DNA from 2 places in the Flavobacterium sediminilitoris genome. Region 1 is predicted to be linked to the other one. Evidence: riboswitches for the same ligand, from Rfam matches in the RefSeq annotation. Region 1 holds a riboswitch; the other holds the start of a gene.
The links. A riboswitch is a leader RNA that binds a small molecule or an ion and turns the genes downstream of it on or off. The one in region 1 is predicted to bind cobalamin.

Region 1 (11,079 bases):
TTACCTCCTCTACCACCAGGTAATTTTAATAATTGCGCTGTAACTTCAGTACAGGTATCTAAAACTGGTTTTTTAGACATCTCTGATTCTGTATTCATTCGATGAAACTCACATCCCATAATATTGACATCAAAACCTACATTTTGTCCTACAACAAATTTAGCCTTAGACAAAGCAATATTAAATTTTTCTAAAACCTCACTTAGAGCAATCCCATTTTCTTGCGCTAATTCTGTAGAAATACCATGAATACGTTCTGCATCATAAGGAATATTAAACCCTTCTGGCTTCACTAAATAATCTTGATGTTCCACTAAATTCCCCATATCATCATGTAATTGCCAAGCAATTTGGATACAACGAGGCCAGTTATCTGTATCAGTTATAGGAGCGGACCAACTACGAGGTAGTCCAGTAGTTTCTGTATCAAAAATTAAGTACATCTATCTAATAATTAGGTAAAAAACAAAGATACGGTTTAAAAGAAATTGACACAATTTTAGTTGTTAACAAGAACTAAAAAAACCATCTGAATCCAGATGGTTTTTAAACTAAACATTTTATATATTTTATTAATTCAAAGGAATTTTAAAGAAAACTCCTTGAGAAAAAGTAACTACATCCCCATCACTATTTACTGCATTCAACTTAAACTTTCCTGTAAAAGTTCCATTTTCAACTTTCTCAATTACAACTTCACCATTACTTTGTTGCACATTTAAAACTCTAAAAGTAGCATTGTTATTACCTCCTTGAACAGTAACAAGATCTCCAGATCTATAATCTGCTCCTCTTGCCTTTATTGAATCACTTGAAATAGACCCATTTGAATTCACTTTGATTTTAAAAACTAACCCAACTCCTGTTCCTCCTGTAGTTTGAGCAGAGTCATCCAACACATAACCTGTTCCAGAATTCATTTTTTTAGCACTAAATACAGGTCCGGAAACCACACTTGTTTCATATTCTTCAACATTATTTGCTGTTCCTATTGAATAACTTGCTGAATTAGCCGAATTAGTTGTACCTAAAATATACGTCCCAATTCCTGTTGAGCTTGTTTTTAAGATTAATTCTTCAGCTCCTCTATACGCTTTAATTATCAATCCACCATTACCATCCATCGAAACACTAGTTTCTCTAGCTTTCCAGTGTGTATCATTTAATTTTGCTTGAAAAGCTGGAGTGTTATCTTGTGTTTCATTAACACATGAGGTTAATAAAACAACACTCATTAAAATTGTTACTATTTTCTTCATTTTATATCTAATTTTTAAGCAGTAAGAGACAAAAATAATTTTTTTAATTTAAACTACACCTAAAAAACAAAAAAATATTTCCAATTAAGATAGAACATTGTAAAACAAAGTTTTGTATATTTGCGCCCTTAAATAACTGAGGTCGGGAACCTCTAAATTAATCAAAAGATTATGCCTGTAAAAATTAGATTACAAAGACATGGTAAAAAAGGAAAACCTTTTTACTGGATTGTAGCGGCTGATGCTCGCTCAAAAAGAGATGGTAAATTCCTAGATAAAATAGGAACTTATAATCCAAACACTAACCCAGCTACTATCGATTTAAATTTAGATAGCGCTGTTCAATGGTTACACAACGGTGCTCAGCCAACTGACACTGCAAGAGCTATTTTATCTTATAAAGGTGCTTTACTAAAACACCACCTAGATGGAGGAGTTCGTAAAGGTGCTTTAACTCAAGAACAAGCTGATGCTAAATTAGCAACTTGGTTAGATGAAAAAGCAGGAAAAGTTGATGCTAAAAAAGATGGTTTAAGCAAAGCGCAAGCTGACGCTAAAGCTAAAGCTTTAAAAGCTGAAACAGAAGCAAACGAAAAACGTATTGCTGCTCAAGCTGAAGCATTAAAAGCTGAAGAAGTAGCTGAGGCTACAACTGAAGAAGCTCCGGCTGTTGAAGAAAACAATGAAGAAACTGAAGCTTAATTTTTAATATTAGATCGTAATCATGCATAAAAAAGATTGTTTCTATTTAGGCAAAATTGCGAGAAAATTTAGCTTTAAAGGTGAAGTCTTACTCTATTTAGACACAGATGAGCCTGAATTGTATCAAAATTTGGAATCAGTTTTTGTTGAATTAAACAAAACACTGGTTCCTTTTTTTATTGAAAAACGATCACTTCACAAAGATAAATTTTTACGCGTTAGATTTGAAGATGTAAAAAATGAAGCTGATGCTGACGCAATTATGAATTGCGAAGTTTATCTTCCTCTTTCTATGTTACCAAAACTAGAAGGCAATAAATTTTATTATCATGAAATCATTGATTTTGATGTAGAAGATGTTCGTCTTGGAAACATTGGAAAAATGAAAGGAGTAAATGACAGCAATGCCCAACCTCTTTTTGAAATTACTAAAGGAGAAATTGACATTTTAGTTCCAATGATTGATGCTTTTATTGTCAAAATTGACAGAGCTAATAAAAAGGTTATCTTAAACACACCTGAAGGACTAGTAGACCTTTATTTAGGCTAAAAACACAATTCCAAACTATTATTATATCTATAAATGAGCACTACTTTTAATTTTAAACAATTTAAAATAGAGCAAGATCGTTGTGCTATGAAAATAGGAACTGATGCTGTTTTATTAGGTGCCTGGACACCTATAATAAATAATCCATATAACATTTTAGATATTGGCACAGGTACTGGAATTTTATCTTTAATGCTTGCTCAAAGGAGCAATGCAGAACAAATTGACGCCCTTGAAATTGACGAAAATGCTTATGAGCAAGCTACTGACAATTTTGAAGAATCACTTTGGAACGATCGTTTATTTTGTTTTCATGCTGGATTAGATGAATTCATGGATGAACCAGAAGACGAGTATGATTTAATTATTTCAAATCCCCCTTTTTATTCGGAAGATTATAAAACCGAAAATGCACAAAGAGATTTAGCTCGTTTTGAAGAGGCAATGCCTTTTGAAGATTTAGTAGAAGCTGCCGATTTATTACTTTCAGAAAACGGAATATTTTCTGTTATTATTCCTTTTAAAGAAGAAGCTCGTTTTTTAGCTTTGGCAAACGACTTTGAATTATACCCTTTAAAAATCACTCATGTTAAGGGAACACCAGCAACTGAAATCAAAAGAAGTTTAATAGCGTTTACTCGTATTAAACAAACTACTTTAGTAGACGAACTTGTTATTGAAACAGCGCGCCATCAATATACCTCTGAATATATAGAATTAACTAAAGATTTTTATTTAAAATTCTAGATAATTTAATTTCTATTTCCTTCAATAATATTATACATTTCTAAAGCCTTTCCATCGGTTAAAAGAGACACGAAATGACAAATATGCAACAATTGATCGTACACTTTTTCTTTTTGATGTAAAAATCGTTCTGGCAATAATTTTAGAATAATAGTATCATAATTTGAAGCTTTTCCTCCAATTTTATTATGATATGCTGTACAAAATTTATCCAATAACGTATTGATAATTTTATATCCTACTACTTCTTTCTGAACTACTTCTCTACATTGATACACATTTTTGACACTAATTTGAATAATATCATTCATTTGAGCTATATATTGACTTTTATCCATCAAAGAATAAGGAAATTCCCCTTTTAGAATAGCTTCTTCATTTTCCATAAAAACTTTTACAGCATCACTGATTAAACTACCAATTGCCAGAGCCCTTAAATAACTGATACGGTCTTCTTTAGTCGTTAATTGGTTGTATTTTTTAGTATCAATTCCATTTTTAACCAATTTTATTAGGTATTCCAATGCAAATTCTTCCTGAATGAGTCCAAGATTAATTCCATCTTCAAAATCGATGATAGTGTAGCAAATATCATCCGCTGCTTCAACCAAATACGCTAAGGGATGACGTTCAAAACCGATATCATTTCCTGTTTTATTTGAGATCATACCTAGTTCTTTTGCTACATCACTAAAAGAAGCTTTGTCTTGTTGGAAAAAACCATATTTTTTATCACAAATTCTAAAAGTTGGTTTTTTGGGTAAACTTTCTTTTGGATATTTCATAAAAGCCCCCAAAGTAGCATACGAAATACGCAAAGAACCTTCAATACCTTCTCTAGAAGTGGCCAAAACCGAAAAACCATTGGCATTTCCTTCAAAATCTATTAAATCTTGCCATTCTTTGTCGGTTAACTTGTCTTTGTATTGCAATCCATTTCCAGTTTTAAAATATTCACCAATAGCTTTTTCTCCAGAATGTCCAAAAGGAGGATTTCCAATATCGTGAGCCAAAGCAGCAGCAGCTACAATGGCTCCAAAATCGTTCATATGATAACCCGATTCTTTTAAATAAGGATGTTTTTCTATGACTTGTTTTCCAACTAAACGTCCAATCGAACGTCCTACTACAGAAACTTCCAAACTATGTGTCAAACGATTGTGCACAAAATCAGTTTTTGAAAGCGGAATTACCTGTGTTTTATCTTGCAAACTTCTAAAAGCAGATGAAAAAATAATTCTATCATAGTCTACCTCAAATCCTAAACGCGTATCATCTTGTTCCTTTCTCAGTCTTTTATTTGTATCTCCTTGACGTTTTAAAGATAATAACTGCTCCCAGTTCATTTTTTTTATCATACTCTTATAAAAGTTTAACCTTAATATTTCAGTTTCAAAGATACTGAAATAGATATATTTTTAAAGCAGCTTTAATAGTGTTATTATTTGTAAATGTTATAGAAGTAACAAATTCGCAAAAACAAAAACATTTTTCTAATTAATTTTATAATACTTTTGTGCAGAATTTAAGTTCTTAATTTATTTCTTCATCAACCGATAGAGGTTTTACTTAACTGTAGATTAATAGGGAATCGTGTGTAAATCACGAACTGTCGCGCAACTGTAAGTAACACAAAAAGTTTTTATCTGAAATAAGATCCACTGTTTGCTTTGCAAATGGGAAGGACGGTAAAAATGTTACAAGTCAGGAGACCTGCCTTTATTGAATTGACAATGCTTTCGCGATTTGAAGCAATAGTCTGGATTGATACATTCTCACACGACAATATAATTATATTCTATTTTGTTGTGCGTTTACCTATACATGTATTTATTCTATCTATTTCCTTTATTTCAAAAAACATTTGAAATGCATCAAGAGCTTTTTTAACTGATTTATTCATTTTAAAAGCAAAAAAAATGCTAACAAACAATCTAGGTTACCCGCGAATTGGTAACAACAGAGAATTAAAAAAAGCCTGTGAAAATTATTGGTCAGGAAAAATCACATCTGATGCACTAATAGCTGTTGGAAAAAGTCTCCGTAAACAAAATTGGCTATTACAATCAGAAGCTGGAATAGATCTTATTCCTTCTAATGATTTTTCATTTTACGACCAAGTTCTTGATTTATCACTTACACTTGGAGTTATTCCGGCTCATTACTCAGAATTTGAACAAAGAAACACCGAGTTAGACTTGTATTTTGCTATGGCAAGAGGTGCACAAAAAGACGATCAAGATGTTAAAGCGATGGAAATGACAAAATGGTTTGACACAAATTACCATTACATTGTTCCTGAATTCACAAAAGATCAAGAATTTAAGTTATACTCTGAAAAAATAATAAGTGAATTTATCGAAGCTAAAGAATTAGGAATTACAACCAAACCTGTTCTTATTGGTCCCGTTTCTTATTTACTTCTTGGAAAGGAAAAAGAAAAAGGATTCCACAGAATTGATCTCCTAGATAAATTACTTCCTGTTTATTTTGAAATTTTAAAAAAACTTGAAGATGAAAATGTAGAGTGGATACAATTTGATGAACCTTTTCTAGCGTTAAATTTAACGAATATTGAAAGAGCCGCTTTAATTCATACTTACAAAGAAATAAACAATCGCTTTCCAAATATAAAAATCATCCTAGCTAATTATTTTGATTGTTTTGGAGACAACTTAGAGACAGCTCTTTCTCTTCCTGTACACACTCTTCATTTAGACTTGGTTCGCTGTCCATTACAATTAGATGATATTTTAAAGTCTACTTTTATTTCTAGTAACACCTTCCTTTCATTAGGCGTTGTTGATGGACGAAATATTTGGAAAAACGATTTCCAAAAGACATTATCTCTTATTAAAAAAGCATCCAATTTATTAGGCAAAGAAAGATTACTAATTGCCCCTTCTTGTTCCTTAATACATTGTCCTTGTGACTTAGATCTTGAAACAAATGAAACCTCTTTAACACCAGAAATCAAACAATGGCTTGCTTTTGCAAAGCAAAAAATAAATGAAGTTGTTTTACTCAAAAAATTTGCATCTGGCGAATTAGAAACAACAAACAACACTCATTATAATGAGAACAATAAAGCTAATCAAAATCGTAAAACAGCCACAATCATACACAATGAAGCTGTTAAAAACAGAGTAGGAAAGATTAACGAAAAAGACTCTCAAAGAGAAAACCCTTTCTCAATAAGAAGACAAAAACAAATAGAAGTATTAAATCTACCTTTGTTTCCGACCACTACGATAGGCTCATTTCCACAGACCACAGAAGTTCGTAGTTGGAGAGCAAAATTTAAAAAAGGAGAAATAACCGCTCAAGAATATGATAATTTAATTAAAATAGAAACAGAAGAAACTATTCGTTTCCAAGAAGAGTCTGGAATTGACGTTTTAGTTCATGGTGAATTTGAGCGTAATGACATGGTGGAATATTTTGGAGAACAACTAGATGGTTTTACTTTCACTAAAAATGGTTGGGTTCAAAGCTACGGAAGCAGATGCGTAAAGCCTCCTGTTATTTATGGTGATGTTTCCCGTGCGAATCCAATGACTGTTAAATGGGCTAAATTTGCCCAATCACTAACTCCTAAATGGGTCAAAGGAATGTTAACTGGTCCTGTGACTATTTTACAATGGTCATTTGTTCGTAATGACCAACCTAGATCAACAACATGTACTCAAATAGCTCTTGCTATCCGTGATGAAGTAGTAGATTTAGAAAAAGCAGGTATTAAAATAATTCAAATTGACGAACCTGCTATAAGAGAAGGACTACCATTACGAAAAGAAGATTGGGCAACTTATTTAGATTGGGCAATTAAAGCTTTTAGGATTTCAGCAAGTGGTATTAAAGATAACACACAAATTCATACACACATGTGTTATAGTGAGTTTAATGATATTATTCAAAATATTGCAGATATGGATGCTGATGTAATTACCATAGAATGTTCTCGTTCACAAATGGAATTATTAGATGCTTTCTCTAATTTTAAATACCCCAATGAAATAGGCCCAGGAGTATATGATATTCATTCTCCTCGTGTTCCGTCTAGTAAAGAAATGTCCCATTTATTAGAAAAAGCAGCAGCAGTTATTCCTGCTGATCAATTATGGGTAAATCCAGATTGCGGTTTAAAAACACGTCATTGGGATGAAACTAAAAAAGCTTTAATTGAGATGGTTGCAGCTGCTAAAGAGATGCGATTATTGATAAAAAAAGAAGTTCTTTCTTAACAACTATGAACAACACAGCCAAACAAGTTAATTTATGTTTGGCTGTGTTTTTATTTCTAATAATATTCAATTCCAAATTAAGGTTTATCATTTGCCAAAAAGAAATCTTTTGATTTTTTTGGATATTGAGCATAGTTGATATCACTAGGATTTTCTATTATTGATTTGATATTTATTTCATCTCCTATTTTAAATTTTGCAATTGTGTATTTATAGTCTAACAAATATTCTCCACAAAAGAAATTTCCTTTTTCATCTTGTTCAATAATCCCTGTATACACTCCTTTACTTTCTTTAGACATGGCGTTTTATTTTTTGACAAAGGTACGAATTGTAATGCAACTTTTATTATAAAAGAAAACAGCCATGTGTTGATGGCTGTTTTCTTTACTCTATTATCTTTATTCTTAACTCTATAATTAAGAACCACACATTTCACAATCATCTGGTTCAGCATTCTTAGAACGTTCTAACATTGCTTTAAACTCATCTGTTGACATTTCAGATTTTACTTCAACTGGAACTTGTTCTGGTTTTTTGTCATTATTTAAAGTAAACTTAATTGCATCTACCGCAGATTTTGTTCTTAAATAATACATTCCTGTTTTTAAACCACTCTTCCATGCATAAAAATGCATTGACGTTAATTTTGCCATTGTTGCTCCTTCCATAAATAAATTTAAAGATTGAGATTGATCTATAAAGTATCCTCTTTGACGAGACATATCTATAATATCTTTCATACTCAATTCCCAAACTGTCTTATATAAATCTTTAATATCTTGTGGAATAACATCTATATCTTGAATTGATCCATTATTACGCATGATTTCTTGTTTTAAATTATCATTCCATAATCCTAAACTAACTAAATCATGTAATAAATGTTTATTTACAACTATAAACTCTCCTGATAACACTCTTCGCGTGTATATATTTGATGTATATGGCTCAAATGCCTCGTTATTTCCTAATATTTGCGATGTAGATGCAGTTGGCATTGGTGCTAATAATAACGAATTACGAACTCCTTTTTCCATTACTTCTTTTCGTAAAGAAGCCCAATCCCATCTTCCTGATAAATCTTCGTCTTTTAAACCCCACATATTGTACTGAAACTCTCCTTTTGAAATTGGAGATCCTTCAAAAGTAGAATACGGTCCTTCTTCTATAGCTAGTTCCATTGAAGCTGTAACCGCAGCAAAATAAATTGTTTCGAAGATTTCTTGATTTAATTTTTTTGCTTCATCACTTGTAAATGGCATTCTTAATAAGATAAAAGCATCTGCCAAACCTTGAACTCCTAAACCAACTGGTCTGTGACGTAAATTTGAATTTTCAGCTTCTTTTACAGGATAATAATTTCTATCAATTACTTTATTTAAGTTACGTGTAATTCTTTTCGTTACATCAAATAAAAATTGATGGTTAAATTCCCCATTCTCAATAAACATTGGTAATGAAATAGAAGCTAAATTACATACTGCTATTTCATCTTCAGAAGTATATTCTAAGATTTCAGTACATAAATTTGACGAACGAATAGTTCCTAAATTTTTTTGATTTGATTTTCTATTTGCTGCATCTTTATACAGCATATAAGGTGTTCCTGTTTCAATTTGCGATTCTAATATTTTTTCCCAAAGCTCACGTGCTTTTATTGTCTTTCTTCCTTTTCCTTCCTTTTCATAATTTGTATACATTGTTTCAAACTCTTCACCATACACATCATACAAACCTGGGCATTCATTTGGACACATTAACGTCCACGTTGCGTCTTCTTCAACGCGCTTCATAAACAAATCACACATCCACATTGCAAAAAACAAATCTCTTGCACGCATTTCTTCTTTACCATGATTTTTCTTCAAATCTAAGAAATCGAAAATATCAGCATGCCATGGTTCTATGTAAATAGCAAAACTCCCTTTCCTCTTTCCTCCTCCTTGATCTACATAACGTGCTGTATCATTAAACACTCTCAACATAGGTACAATTCCATTTGAAGTACCATTTGTTCCACGAATATAAGAACCTGTTGCTCTTACATTGTGAATAGACAAACCTATTCCTCCGGCAGATTGTGATATTTTAGCCGTTTGTTTTAACGTATCATAAATTCCATCAATACTATCATCTTGCATAGTTAGCAAGAAGCATGATGACATTTGTGGTTTTGGCGTTCCTGCATTAAACAATGTAGGCGTTGCATGTGTGAAAAATTTCTTCGACATTAATTCGTACGTTTCAATTGCCGAATCAATATCATTTAAATGTATTCCAACAGAAACACGCATTAACATGTGCTGTGGTCTTTCTGCTATTTTACCATTTATTTTTAATAAATAAGAGCGTTCTAACGTTTTAAATCCAAAATAATCATAATTAAAATCGCGATTATAAATAATGGTTGAATCTAATTTTTCAGCATTCTCCATGATTACATTATACACTTCATCAGAAAGCAATGGTGCTTCTTGACCTGTTCTTGGATTCACATAATGATACATCTCTGTCATTGTTTCAGAGAAAGATTTTGTTGTATTTTTATGTAAATTTGAAACTGCAATACGAGCTGCTAATTGTGCATAATCTGGATGCGCAATTGTCATTGAAGCGGCTGTTTCTGCTGCTAAATTATCTAATTCAGAAGTTGTAACACCATCATATAATCCTTCAATTACACGCATAGCAACTTTTACAGGATCTACTAGTTCATTTAGCTCATAGCATAAAAATCTTATTCTATCAGTAATTTTATCAAACATTACTGGTTCTCTTCTACCGTCTCTTTTTACTACATTCATTTTACAGCTTTTATATATGGTTAATTGCCAAAACTATATTTATTTTCCAGTTTTGATGGAAATAGAATTTCATCATTAAAAAATATATTATACTATATATTAACAATGATAAACTCACCTTCATTAGAAAAAAGGTTTTTTCTAAAAGATATGTTTCTAGATATTCTAAATTATTGTTTCGTAAATAAACAATAAGAAATTAATAAATTAAATTGATTTTAAAAATCTGCGTCAAAACTAATTTTTCCAGATTCCGTATCATTATTCATTACTCCTGCTTTTTGATATTCGGCTACTCTTTTTTCAAAGAAATTAGTTTTTCCTTGAAGTGATATCATATCCATAAAATCAAATGGATTTGAAGAATTATACACTCTTTCACAACCTAACTCAACTAGTAATCTATCAGTAACAAATTCTAAATATTGAGTCATTAAATTTGCATTCATTCCAATTAAGCTAACTGGCAATGATTCTGTAACAAATTCCCTTTCGATATTTAATGCATCCACAATAATATCTTTAATTCTAGTTTTAGGGACTTTATTTATTAAATGATGATTATGTAAATGCACGGCAAAATCACAATGCACACCTTCATCACGAGAAATTAATTCATTTGAAAATGTTAATCCAGGCATTAACCCTCTTTTTTTCAACCAAAAAATAGAACAAAATGCTCCAGAAAAGAAAATCCCTTCTACGGCAGCAAATGCAATTAATCTTTCAGCAAAAGAATCTGACTCAATCCATTTTAAAGCCCATTCTGC
Region 2 (11,079 bases), 1.6 Mb from region 1:
TTGTGGCAATCCATCGAAAGAAATTTCATGTTGGTGTAATGAATTGCCTCCTATTTTTTCATTGGATCAAATAGCAGATTGTTTGTGTCCTGCTTGTTTAAAACAAGCAACAATTAAGAAAATAGACGAATATGTTGCAACTATTACACCTGAAAACAGCCTAACTAATAAGGCAAAAGATTTGCCTAAAACAACTCATTTAGTAGAAAATATAGATTATTATTTAGAAAATGGAAATTATGTATTTACCAAATGGTTTCATTTAAAAAGAGGTAGTTGCTGTGCTAACGGTTGTAGACATTGTCCGTATTAATTATTTTAATGGTGAATTATTAATTAGTAAATAATGACAATATAAAAAAAACAAACATAGCAACTTGTTTTTATAAATAAGAGTAACTCTAAAACTAATGAGAAACATAATCAAACTAAAAAATAATGTCTACACAATCCAAATCCATTAATAATCAATCATCAACCATTAATAATTAACTCAATGTTTTATTTAATAACAGGAGGAGAACGCTCAGGAAAAAGCGGTTACGGACAAGATTTAGCAATGTCTTTATCAAAAAATCCAATGTATGTAGCAACAGCGCGCAACTGGGATGGAGATTTTCAAAAGCGAATTGATCGTCATCAAAAAGATAGAGATGAAAATTGGATAAATATTGAAAAAGAAAAACACTTAAGCGAGATTGATTTTTCAGGAAAAGTAGCTTTGATTGATTGTGTAACGCTTTGGCTAACTAATTTCTTTGTAGATACTAAAAACGATGTGGAATTGTGTTTAGAACAGGCTAAAAAAGAAATTGAATTAGTATTACAACAAGAAGATATTACTTTAATTGTTATAACCAATGAAATAGGGATGGGTGTTCATGCAGCTACACACGTGGGTAGGAAATTCACCGAATTACAAGGTTGGATAAACCAATATTTAGCTAAAAAAGCAGATAAAGTAGTTTTAATGGTTTCAGGAATTCCTGTGCCAATTAAATAAAAGATATGAAAGTTTTAAGTTCTTGGAGCGGAGGAAAAGATAGTTGCTATGCTCTAATGCAAGCTGTTAAAGAGGGTTTACAACCAACTGTTTTATTAAACATGATGAATGAAAATGGAAAAGTATCACGTTCGCATGGTATTCCATTGGCTATTTTAGAACAGCAAGCCACTCAAATAAACGTACCTTTAGTAGCTGTTCCAGCTTCATGGTCACAATATGAAGAAAATTATATTGCTACGTTACATAAAATTAAAGAAGAGTATCAAATAGAAGGAGTTGTTTTTGGAGATATTGATTTAGAATCACATCGTGAATGGGAAGAAAAAGTATGTAAAGCAGCAAATTTGAAGGCTTTTTTACCCTTGTGGCAACAAGATAGAATTGCATTAGTGAACCAAATGCTTAATGCGGGAATTGAAACAATGATTGTTTCTTGCAATTTAGAAATGGGAGAGAACTATTTAGGGAAAATACTAACGAAAGAATTAGCCTTAGAATTAGAAGCAAAAGGAATTGATCCTTGCGGAGAAAATGGAGAATTTCACACCCTAGTTATAAATTGTCCATTATTTAGAAACCAAATTCAATTGCCTAAATTTGAAGTGAAAACCTATGATAACTATTGTTTTGTAGTTTGGGAATAAAATTTAATAGGAGACTGATACGAAATAATAGTTCACGCAGATTTTGCTGATTTTTATGTTTGGAATTAGCTTCTCGATATGTTTCTTACTTGAAATGACGTGGTTTGTGTGAATTGAGTATGTGATTACATTACGTTAGTTTGAGTGTTTTTATGAAATGAAGTGGAATAAAAAATGTATCGAGAACATTTAAAACAAACAAATATTCAGAAAAGAATTAAAATTAAATGAAAGATTTATACGAAATAATAACATCACGAAGAGATACACGTCATTTTACAACAGATAAAGTACCTAATGAAGTGCTTGAGAAAGCTATTGAAGCAGGTCATCATGCTCCGTCTGTTGGTTTAACAGATGCGACTCGTTATTATGTTATTGAATCAGTAAGTATAAAAAAGAAGATAAAAGAATTGTTTTTAACTTATCATGAAAAAGCAGCCAATGCTACAGATGATGAAGCACAAAAAGAATCCTATTTGAAATTAAAACTAGAAGCTATAGAAGAAGCACCTATCGGAATGGTAATTGCGTATGATCGTTCTGTTTTAGATTCATTTACTATTGGAACAATTGGAAGTAATGAAGCTATAAAGTTTAGTGCGGTTTGTGCTGCGCAAAATATATGGTTGTCTTTAACCGAACAAGGCTATTCTATGGGTTGGGTTTCTATTTTAAATTATTACGATTTCAAAAGCATTTTAAATATTCCAGAACACATTGAACCTTTAGGGTATTTCTGTATAGGAAAACCCGCAACAGATTATGGAAATCAACCCATGTTGCAACAATTACATTGGAAAGAGAAAAAAACTGTTGCTAATGTAATTAAAGTGAAAGAAATACAAGAAGTAACTAAAACAACTTTTACTATTGAAAAAGAAACAACTTTTAAAAGTGAGGATTTAGTTCAGAAATTACAATACAAAATAGACCATAAAACCAAACCTGAAGGTGCTTTAGGACTTTTAGAAAAATTAGCGTTACAAATAGGATTGGCTTTTAAAACGGAAACACCACAAATTCAAAATCCACATATTGTTGTTTTTGCTGCCGATCATGGAATTGCAAATCACGGTGTAAGTGCTTATCCACAAGAAGTAACGCGTCAAATGATAACTAACTTTTTGGAAGGTGGTGCAGCTATTAATGTTTTCTGCAAGCAAAGCAACATTGCTTTAGAAATAGTGGATGCAGGAGTGAATTATGATTTTCCAACGAATATCAACCTCATTAATAAAAAAGTAGCCAAAGGCACGCAATCCTTTTTGCAAACGGCAGCTATGAGTTACACGGAAATGGAGTTGTGTTTTCAAAACGGAGCTACTGTTGTAAATGAGATTCATCAAAAAGGTTCTAATTGTATTGGTTTTGGTGAAATGGGTATTGGGAATACTTCAACTGCTTCCGTTTTAATGACTGTTTTAACTTCTTTTTCAATTGAAGAGTGTGTAGGAAAAGGAACAGGCGTTACTAATGAAAAATTAGAAAACAAAATAAATATTCTTTCAAAAGCAATTCAAAATTATACAGGTTCAAATGAATTAGAAGAACTTATAGCTCATTTTGGAGGATTTGAAATTTTACAAATGGCAGGCGGAATGTTGCAAGCGTATCAAAATAACATGCTCATTTTAGTAGATGGATTCATTTCGAGTGTTGCCTTTTTAATCGCTTATAAAAAGAAGCCAGCAATAAAAGCTAATACTATCTTTTGTCATTGTTCGGAAGAAAAAGCACATAAAACATTGTTGGATTATTTAGAAGTTGAACCTGTTTTACATTTAAATATGCGATTAGGAGAGGGAAGTGGTTGTGCGGTTGCGTTTCCAATTATACAATCGGCTATAGGTTTTTTAAATGAAATGGCTAGTTTTGAAAGTTCAGGTGTAAGTAATAAATAAATTAAAAATGAAAAAAGAAATCGATATATTTTTTACAGCACTGATGTTTTATACCAGAATTCCTTGCCCAAAAAAAATTACACACGATCCTGATTATTTGAACAAGGCTACTCGTTATTTTCCTTTAATTGGTTGGATTGTAGGTTTGTTTTCAGGAGTAGTATTTATTGCTTTTACTCAAATTTTACCTGTAACTATTTCTGTTCTGTTGAGTATGATTGCTAGTATTTTAACAACAGGAGCCTTTCATGAAGACGGTTTTGCCGATGTTTGTGATGGTTTTGGCGGTGGTTGGAACAAAGAGAAAATTCTGAAAATAATGAAAGATAGTGCTATTGGTGCTTATGGCGCTATTGGAATTTTACTTTTATTGGTTTTAAAATATAGTGTTTTAGTTGAAATTTTATCAGCTCAATCGAATATTGTTACAATTCTTTTAATTTTTATAGCGGCTCATGCTGTAAGCCGTTGGGCAGCAGCAACCATTATTTTTACTAATGAGTATGTTCGTGAAGATGAATTAAGTAAAAGCAAACCCATTGCAAAGAGTTATTCATGGAAAGAAGTTTTTGGAACTGCTTTTTTCGGATTTTTACCTTTACTGTATTTTGTTTTTTATAATTATAAGATTGTTTTTGTTCTTTTGCCTGTTTTTATCTTTCGATGGTATTTAGCGCGCTATTTCAAAAAATGGATTGGTGGTTATACAGGCGATTGTTTGGGTGCTACTCAACAAGTTTGTGAAGTTGTTTTTTATATTTCAATAGTAATTTTATGGAAGTTTATTTAATACGGCATACAGAAACTGTTTGTGAAAAAGGCATTTGTTATGGTCAAGCCGATGTGACTATTCAAGAACCATTTGAGCATTTGTTTCAAGAAATAAAAGACCAACTTCCTTCTGAAGAAATGAAAGTAATTTCAAGTCCATTAAAAAGATGCACCGTTTTAGCCGATTTTCTTTCGAATGAAAAGATTGAAAAAGACAAACGTTTAATGGAAATGGATTTTGGTAATTGGGAACTTAAAAATTGGAATGATATTCCTCAGGAAGAGTTAAACCCTTGGATGAAAGATTTTGTTTCGGTTCAAGTGCCAAATGGAGAATCTTTTGAAATATTATATGATAGAGTGCTTTCTTTTATTGAAGATTTAAGAATACAACAGCATAAAAAAGTCGCAATTGTAACGCATGCGGGTGTAATTAGAAGTTTCTTATGTTACCAACAAAATTTACCTTTAAAAGAGGCTTTTCAAAATAAAGTTACCTTTGGACAAATTATAAAAATAATACTTTAAATTATGAATACGGATTCAAAAGAATTTATGGCTGCACTATATACAATAATTGCTATTCATGTGATTATTGGTCTTATTATTTTGGTGCGTAAAATGAGGAAAAAGAAAAAGAAATGAAAAGCTTTTTTATAAAAAGGAATAAGAAAAAACAAATTTTATTTATCAGTTAAACTAAAAGTAATTATTGAAGCATATTTCACTGCTACAATTTTGCCTTTTTGCTCACCTGGAATGAATTTTGGAAGCTTTGATATAATTCTAATGGCTTCTTCTTCAAAAAGAGTATAAAAATCTTGATTTGTAGCTTTGATTTTAGTTTTTAAATTGGTAATATTTCCTTCTTTTGAAATTTCAAATTGTACAATTGCTTTTGCTTCAACTTTATTTTGTTTTGCAGCTTTAGGATATTTTAAATGTTTTTTAATATGTTCTTGTAGTTTTTCGTGAAAGCAAGCTTTGTTTTCAGTTTCGGTAGTGTATTTACAATTTACAAAAGATGGTGTTTTGTCTATAAAAGCATAAGGTAATATTAAATCTTCATCAAAATCACTTACTTCTACAACAGTTGGTTGAACCACAACAGGCTCAGAATTATGTCTGTCAATAGCAGGTTCGTTTGTAGTTTGCGAAAAACTATTTAAAACTAATAAAAGCGCAAAAAATGTAAATACAGATTTCATATTTAAAATATATAATTTCAAAAATAGTATTAAATCTTGTAATATGCTAAAATATATGTACTTTTGCACTCGAATTTTGGTTGTTGTTTTGAAAATCTTTTTTTAGAACAACATTAAAAGGGAATTAGGTTTAATGCCTAAGCTGTACCCGCAACTGTAAGCTACAAAGCTTGTTATTATCTACATACCACTGAGTTAATTGATTTCTATCAATGTCTTGGGAAGGTGAATAACAAGACGCAAGCCAGGAGACCTGCCACATTCGTTAGTAACAAACTTTCGGGAAAAAAGGTTTGAGTATGGGTAAATTCTATGCTTTTCTTCCTATTTATTAAAATCTATTATTAACTAAAATGAACATTAAGTTTATTAGATGGAGTGTGTGTGCAACATTCTTAACGAGTATTGTTTTTGCACAAGAAAAGAAGGACTCTTTAAGGGTAACTCAGTTAAATGAAGTGGTTGTGTCTGATACTAAGTTTGCTCAAAGCAAAGAAAAATCGGGTAAAATTATAGACAAAATTACTGCGGATGATTTACAAAGACGAAAAGGACAATCTGTAGCAACAGTTTTAAATCAGGTTGCAGGTGTTGAAATCAATGGAAATCAAACAGGTAACGGAATGAATGTTGAGTACTACATTCGTGGAGGAAGAAGTCGTCAAGTTTTAATCATGATAGATGGCGTTCCTGTTACAGATGCTTCGGGTTCAAGTATGACCTATGATTTAAGATTATTACCAGTAGATCAAGTAGATAGTATTGAGGTTATGAAAGGATCATCAAGTACGCTTTATGGTTCAAATGCTGGAACAGCAGTGATAAATATTACGTTAAAAAAAGCAAGAAAGGAAAATATTTCTGGAGGAGCTTATTTTAATTTGGGAACAATGAATTCTGTAAAAGATGATAAAACTTCTGCTCAAGATTTTAATCAAGGTTTTTCATTTAGTGCAGGTTCAAAAAAGCTAACATCATATACTTCATTTAATAGTACAGAAACTACAGGTTTGAGTGAAGCTTTAGGAGAAAATTTTGAAATCGATCATTTTTCTAGAGTAAATGCTTTACAAAAAATAGGATATCAATTGACTGATAAATTAAGTATTTCTTCATTTTTTGGATATGATAAAATAAAGAATAAATATGATTCAGGTTCGTTTGCAGATGAAGACAAAAATTCATTTTTAAGTGAGCAATTCAGAACAGGCTTGAATTCTATATATAAATATAACAAAGGTGAATTACACATAAATAGTAGTTTTTCAAATTTAGAGAGATTATATAATAGTTATACAGCATATAATTCAACATTAAATAATTATGATTATAAATCACGTCATTTTAATGCTGATATTTTTAATAAATATGTAATTAATAAGCAATTATTTTTTGTTCTAGGAGGTCAGTTTCAATTTATGGATATGAATAATGTAACAACTCCTTCGTCTATTTATACAGTAAATGTTTTAAATAAGAACACTAAATTTAACATGATAGATCCTTATACAACATTTGTATATAATTCTGATTTTGGATTAAATGTTAATGTAGGAGCGCGTTTAAATATGCATAATGTTTATGGTGAAAATCTAACTTATAATATTAATCCATCTTATAAAATTAAAAATTTACCAGTTCGTATTCTCTCATCATTAAGTACAGCATTTATTACACCTTCTTTGTATCAATTGTTTTCTCAATATGGAAATTCAGAATTAAAACCAGAAGAAAATACAACAGTAGAAGTAGGCTTTGAAACGGAATTACTAAATAAAAAAGTAGTTATTAATGCAGTAGGTTTTTATAGAGAATCAAAAAACAGAGTAGATTTTTATACAAATCCGGTCACTTTTACTTCAAATTATATTAATAACGATTTGTTAGTAAACACAAAAGGTATTGAGACTAATGTTACAATTTTTCCAATAAAAAATGTACAATTGACAGGGAATTATACATACTTGCAATTTTCGGAAGAAGAAAATATTAGACTACCTAAGCATAAAGCTAATGCATCAATTGGTGTGAATTTTACAAAAAGAATTCAGTGGAATGCACAATATCAGTATGTAGACCAAAGAGCAGATAGATATTATGATAGTGCTACTTTTTCTTCTAAAAATGTAGTTTTAAGCTCTTACCAATTAGTTCATACAAATATATCTTTTGATATTTTACCAAATAGACTTTCTGTTTTTGGAGCTGTAAACAACTTATTTAATGATGATTTTGTTGAAGTGAGTGGATTTACAACAAGAGGAAGAAATTTCAAATTAGGTTTAAATCTTCAATTTTAAAGATTAATATAAAACGCTTCTTTATTACAAAGAGGCGTTTCTGTTTTTATTTTCAAATTAGTTAAGAATACTTTCTTTATCGTTTTAAAAAGATTAGTGATTTTATGAAATTCATATTCGTTTTATTCATTTTTATCTATACTTCTATTGCTTTTTCGCAACAAGATTCTGTTGTGAAATTGAAAGAGGTAGTCTTAATCGATAGTAAATTGAAGACCTTTTCTTTGGCTCATTCTATATTTAATTTATCAGATAGTATTATACAGCGGAACAACACATCATTAACAGATCTTTTACGAAATAATACCACAATTTATTTTAAAGAAAATGGAAAAGGAATGGTGTCTTCTCCTTCGTTTAGAGGAACAACTGCTCAACAAACGGCTGTAATTTGGAACGGTATTAATATTAATTCACAATTTAACGGTCAAACAGATTTTAACACTATAAATAGTTTCGATTTTAACTCTATTTCAGTTAGAACAGGTGGTGGAAGTGTGATTTATGGAAGTGGAGCAATTGGCGGTACAATTCATCTAAATTCCTATTTAAATTTTGAAGATAGAATATCAAATACATTGCGTTTAAATTATGGAAGTTATTCTACTCTTGGATTACATTACAAATTAGATGTTGGATCAGATAAGATTTCAGCGAATATAAATTTTTCAAGAAATGAATCGGAAAATGACTATGAATATATTGGATACAATAAAAAGAATGAGAATGGGAACTATCAAAATAATAGCTTTAATAGTTTATTTGGGTATAAAATAAATGAGAAAAATGTACTAAAATTTGCAACTCATTTTTTTGATGGAGAACGTTTTTTTTCAGGAACAATAGCATCACCTTCAAAGAGTAAATATCAAGATTTTAATACTAGAAATTTAATAGAATGGAAATTTGAAAATAATGCTATAATTTCTACTACTCAATTTGCATTTTTAACTGAAAAATATAAATATTTTGAAAATAAAAATAGTGATTTATTTTCCTTTGGAGAAGCAAAAAACGCTGTTTTTAAATATGATTTAGTGTATAAAGTGTCTTCTAAAATAAAGATTAATCCAATTGTTAGTCATACACAAAGCACAGGAAAAGGAACAAATGTTTTAAAAATTAATAGAGACATTACATCATTTAGTTTTTTACTAACTCATAAAATAGATAAGAAACTAGATTATGAAGCAAGCGTTAGGACAGAAATAACCTCTAATTATGAAAGTCCTATACTGTACTCAATAGGAGTGAAATATAATCCTTCTTCTTTTTATAGTCTTGCTATTAATTCTTCTAAAAATTTTAGAATTCCTTCATTCAATGATTTGTATTGGGAAGGATTAGGTAATCCCAACTTAAAGCCAGAACACTCTTTACAATATGAACTTAATAACATATTTAAAATTAAAGAAATTGAAATTAAACTTTCTCCATTTTATACTAAATTAAAAGATATGTTACGATGGGTTCCAAATGCATCGGGAGTTTGGCAACCCATAAATACAGATAAAGTGAAAATTTATGGAGTAGAAACAGCATTGACTTGGATGAAAAAAACAAGAATTGGTTTGTTTCAATTCAATGGGAATTATGCATACACAGAATCTATAAATGAACAAACAGATAAACAACTTATTTATGTTCCTTATCATAAACTTAGTACGGGTTTAACATTAAATGTAAAATCAATTAACCTGAATTATAATTATGTTTTTAATGGAAAAGTATTTACATCTTCGGATAATTTTTATACTCTAAAAGAATATGGATTATCGAATGCTTCTTTAGATTATACAATGGGTACAAAAATTAAAGGAATAATTTCTTTTCAAGTTTTAAACTTAGAAAATAAACCATATCAAAATGTACTTTCAAGACCAATGCCAGGTCGAAATTATACAATAAACTTAACCCTTAACTTTTAAATAATATGAAATTAAAAAAACTGTATTTATTAGGATTTTTATTAACAGCATTATTCTTCTCTTGTAGTAGTGACGATGAGTTAAGAGACGAACCTCTAGGTGCTTATGATAATGGAATAATAATTCTGAATGAAGGAAATTTCAATACAGATAATAGTGAAATTACTTATCTATCAAACGACCTTTCTACATTAAGAAATAATGTTTTCAATACGATAAATTCAACTCTTACATTAGGAGATACAGGACAAAGTATTGGATTTTATAATGAATTAGCATTTGTAGTGGTAAACAATTCTCAAAAAATTGAAGTAGTAAATCGTTATACAATGTTGCATGTTGCGAGTATTACAACAGGATTAAGTAATCCTAGATATATTGCTTTTTCAAATGGTAAAGGATATGTGACAAATTGGGGAGATGGTGGATCAAGTACAGATGATTATATTGCTGTTATAGATTTAAATACTTACACTGTTTCTTCAACAATTTCTGTTAGTGAAGGTCCAGAACGTATTATTTCAAATGGAACTAAACTATATGTAGCACATAAAGGAGGTTATGGAGAAGGAAATACAGTATCGGTAGTAAATTTATCAGATAATAATGTTACATCTATACCTGTTGGAGATATTCCAAATTCTTTAGAATTAATAGGAACCAATCTATATGTTTTATGTGGAGGAATTCCAAGTTGGTCAATAGTATCAGCAGAAACAACAGGAGAATTAGTCATAATAAATACATTAGATAATACAACTCAAAGAAAAGTTTTTTCGGGTATTGTGCATCCTTCTAATTTGTATTATGAATCAAATAACTTTTATTACACAGTAGATTCTAAGATATATAAAATGGGAATTAATGATACTTCATTACCTACAACTGAATTGTTTAATACGGTGAATCAAGGAGCTTATGGAGTGTATAGTCTTGCCGTTAATAATGGGAAAATTTACTTAGGAGATGCTAATGATTATTCTTCTAATGGAAAATTACATGTTTATTCTTTAACAGGAACTTTAATAAACAGCTTTGACGTTGGAGTTTCTCCAACAGGAATTTATTTTAATAATTAAAAAAACAAACAACATCCTTATTTAATATAGTATTAAAGGAATTTTAAATTAATATACAATGAAAAAAAATTACATTTTATCTCTTATAACTTTCTTAGTTGGTTTTCTTGGTTTTTCTCAATCTTATTTAGATGGTATTTTAGTTCTAAATGAAGGAAATTATGGAAGTAACGCAGCATCTGTTAGTTTTATGACAACCAATAATCAGGTTACAGGTGACATCTTTGGACTAGCGAATA

Region 2: linked by a shared signal. The riboswitch ahead of LXD69_RS10805 (TonB-dependent receptor plug domain-containing protein) and the one ahead of metE (5-methyltetrahydropteroyltriglutamate--homocysteine S-methyltransferase) in region 1 are both predicted to bind cobalamin.

What each region holds. Positions count from the first base shown of each region.
Region 1 covers NZ_CP090145.1:801,711-812,789, forward strand. Annotated here, with positions in the region: gene dnaE (DNA polymerase III subunit alpha) at 1-443, opposite strand, end outside; gene LXD69_RS03780 (DUF6252 family protein) at 573-1,259, opposite strand; gene LXD69_RS03785 (30S ribosomal protein S16) at 1,431-1,961, shown strand; gene rimM (ribosome maturation factor RimM) at 1,984-2,511, shown strand; gene LXD69_RS03795 (tRNA1(Val) (adenine(37)-N6)-methyltransferase) at 2,545-3,258, shown strand; gene dgt (dGTP triphosphohydrolase) at 3,264-4,604, opposite strand; cobalamin riboswitch at 4,802-4,993, shown strand; gene metE (5-methyltetrahydropteroyltriglutamate--homocysteine S-methyltransferase) at 5,178-7,502, shown strand; gene LXD69_RS03810 (hypothetical protein) at 7,580-7,804, opposite strand; gene LXD69_RS03815 (ribonucleoside-diphosphate reductase subunit alpha) at 7,922-10,309, opposite strand; gene LXD69_RS03820 (ribonucleotide-diphosphate reductase subunit beta) at 10,528-11,079, opposite strand, start outside.
Region 2 covers NZ_CP090145.1:2,362,227-2,373,305, forward strand. Annotated here, with positions in the region: gene LXD69_RS10770 (DUF5522 domain-containing protein) at 1-313, shown strand, start outside; gene LXD69_RS10775 (bifunctional adenosylcobinamide kinase/adenosylcobinamide-phosphate guanylyltransferase) at 497-1,003, shown strand; gene LXD69_RS10780 (Dph6-related ATP pyrophosphatase) at 1,009-1,650, shown strand; gene cobT (nicotinate-nucleotide--dimethylbenzimidazole phosphoribosyltransferase) at 1,878-3,554, shown strand; gene LXD69_RS10790 (adenosylcobinamide-GDP ribazoletransferase) at 3,562-4,344, shown strand; gene cobC (alpha-ribazole phosphatase) at 4,329-4,853, shown strand; gene LXD69_RS10800 (energy transducer TonB) at 5,009-5,533, opposite strand; cobalamin riboswitch at 5,594-5,808, shown strand; gene LXD69_RS10805 (TonB-dependent receptor plug domain-containing protein) at 5,887-7,833, shown strand; gene LXD69_RS10810 (TonB-dependent receptor plug domain-containing protein) at 7,938-9,761, shown strand; gene LXD69_RS10815 (YncE family protein) at 9,767-10,840, shown strand; gene LXD69_RS10820 (YncE family protein) at 10,899-11,079, shown strand, end outside.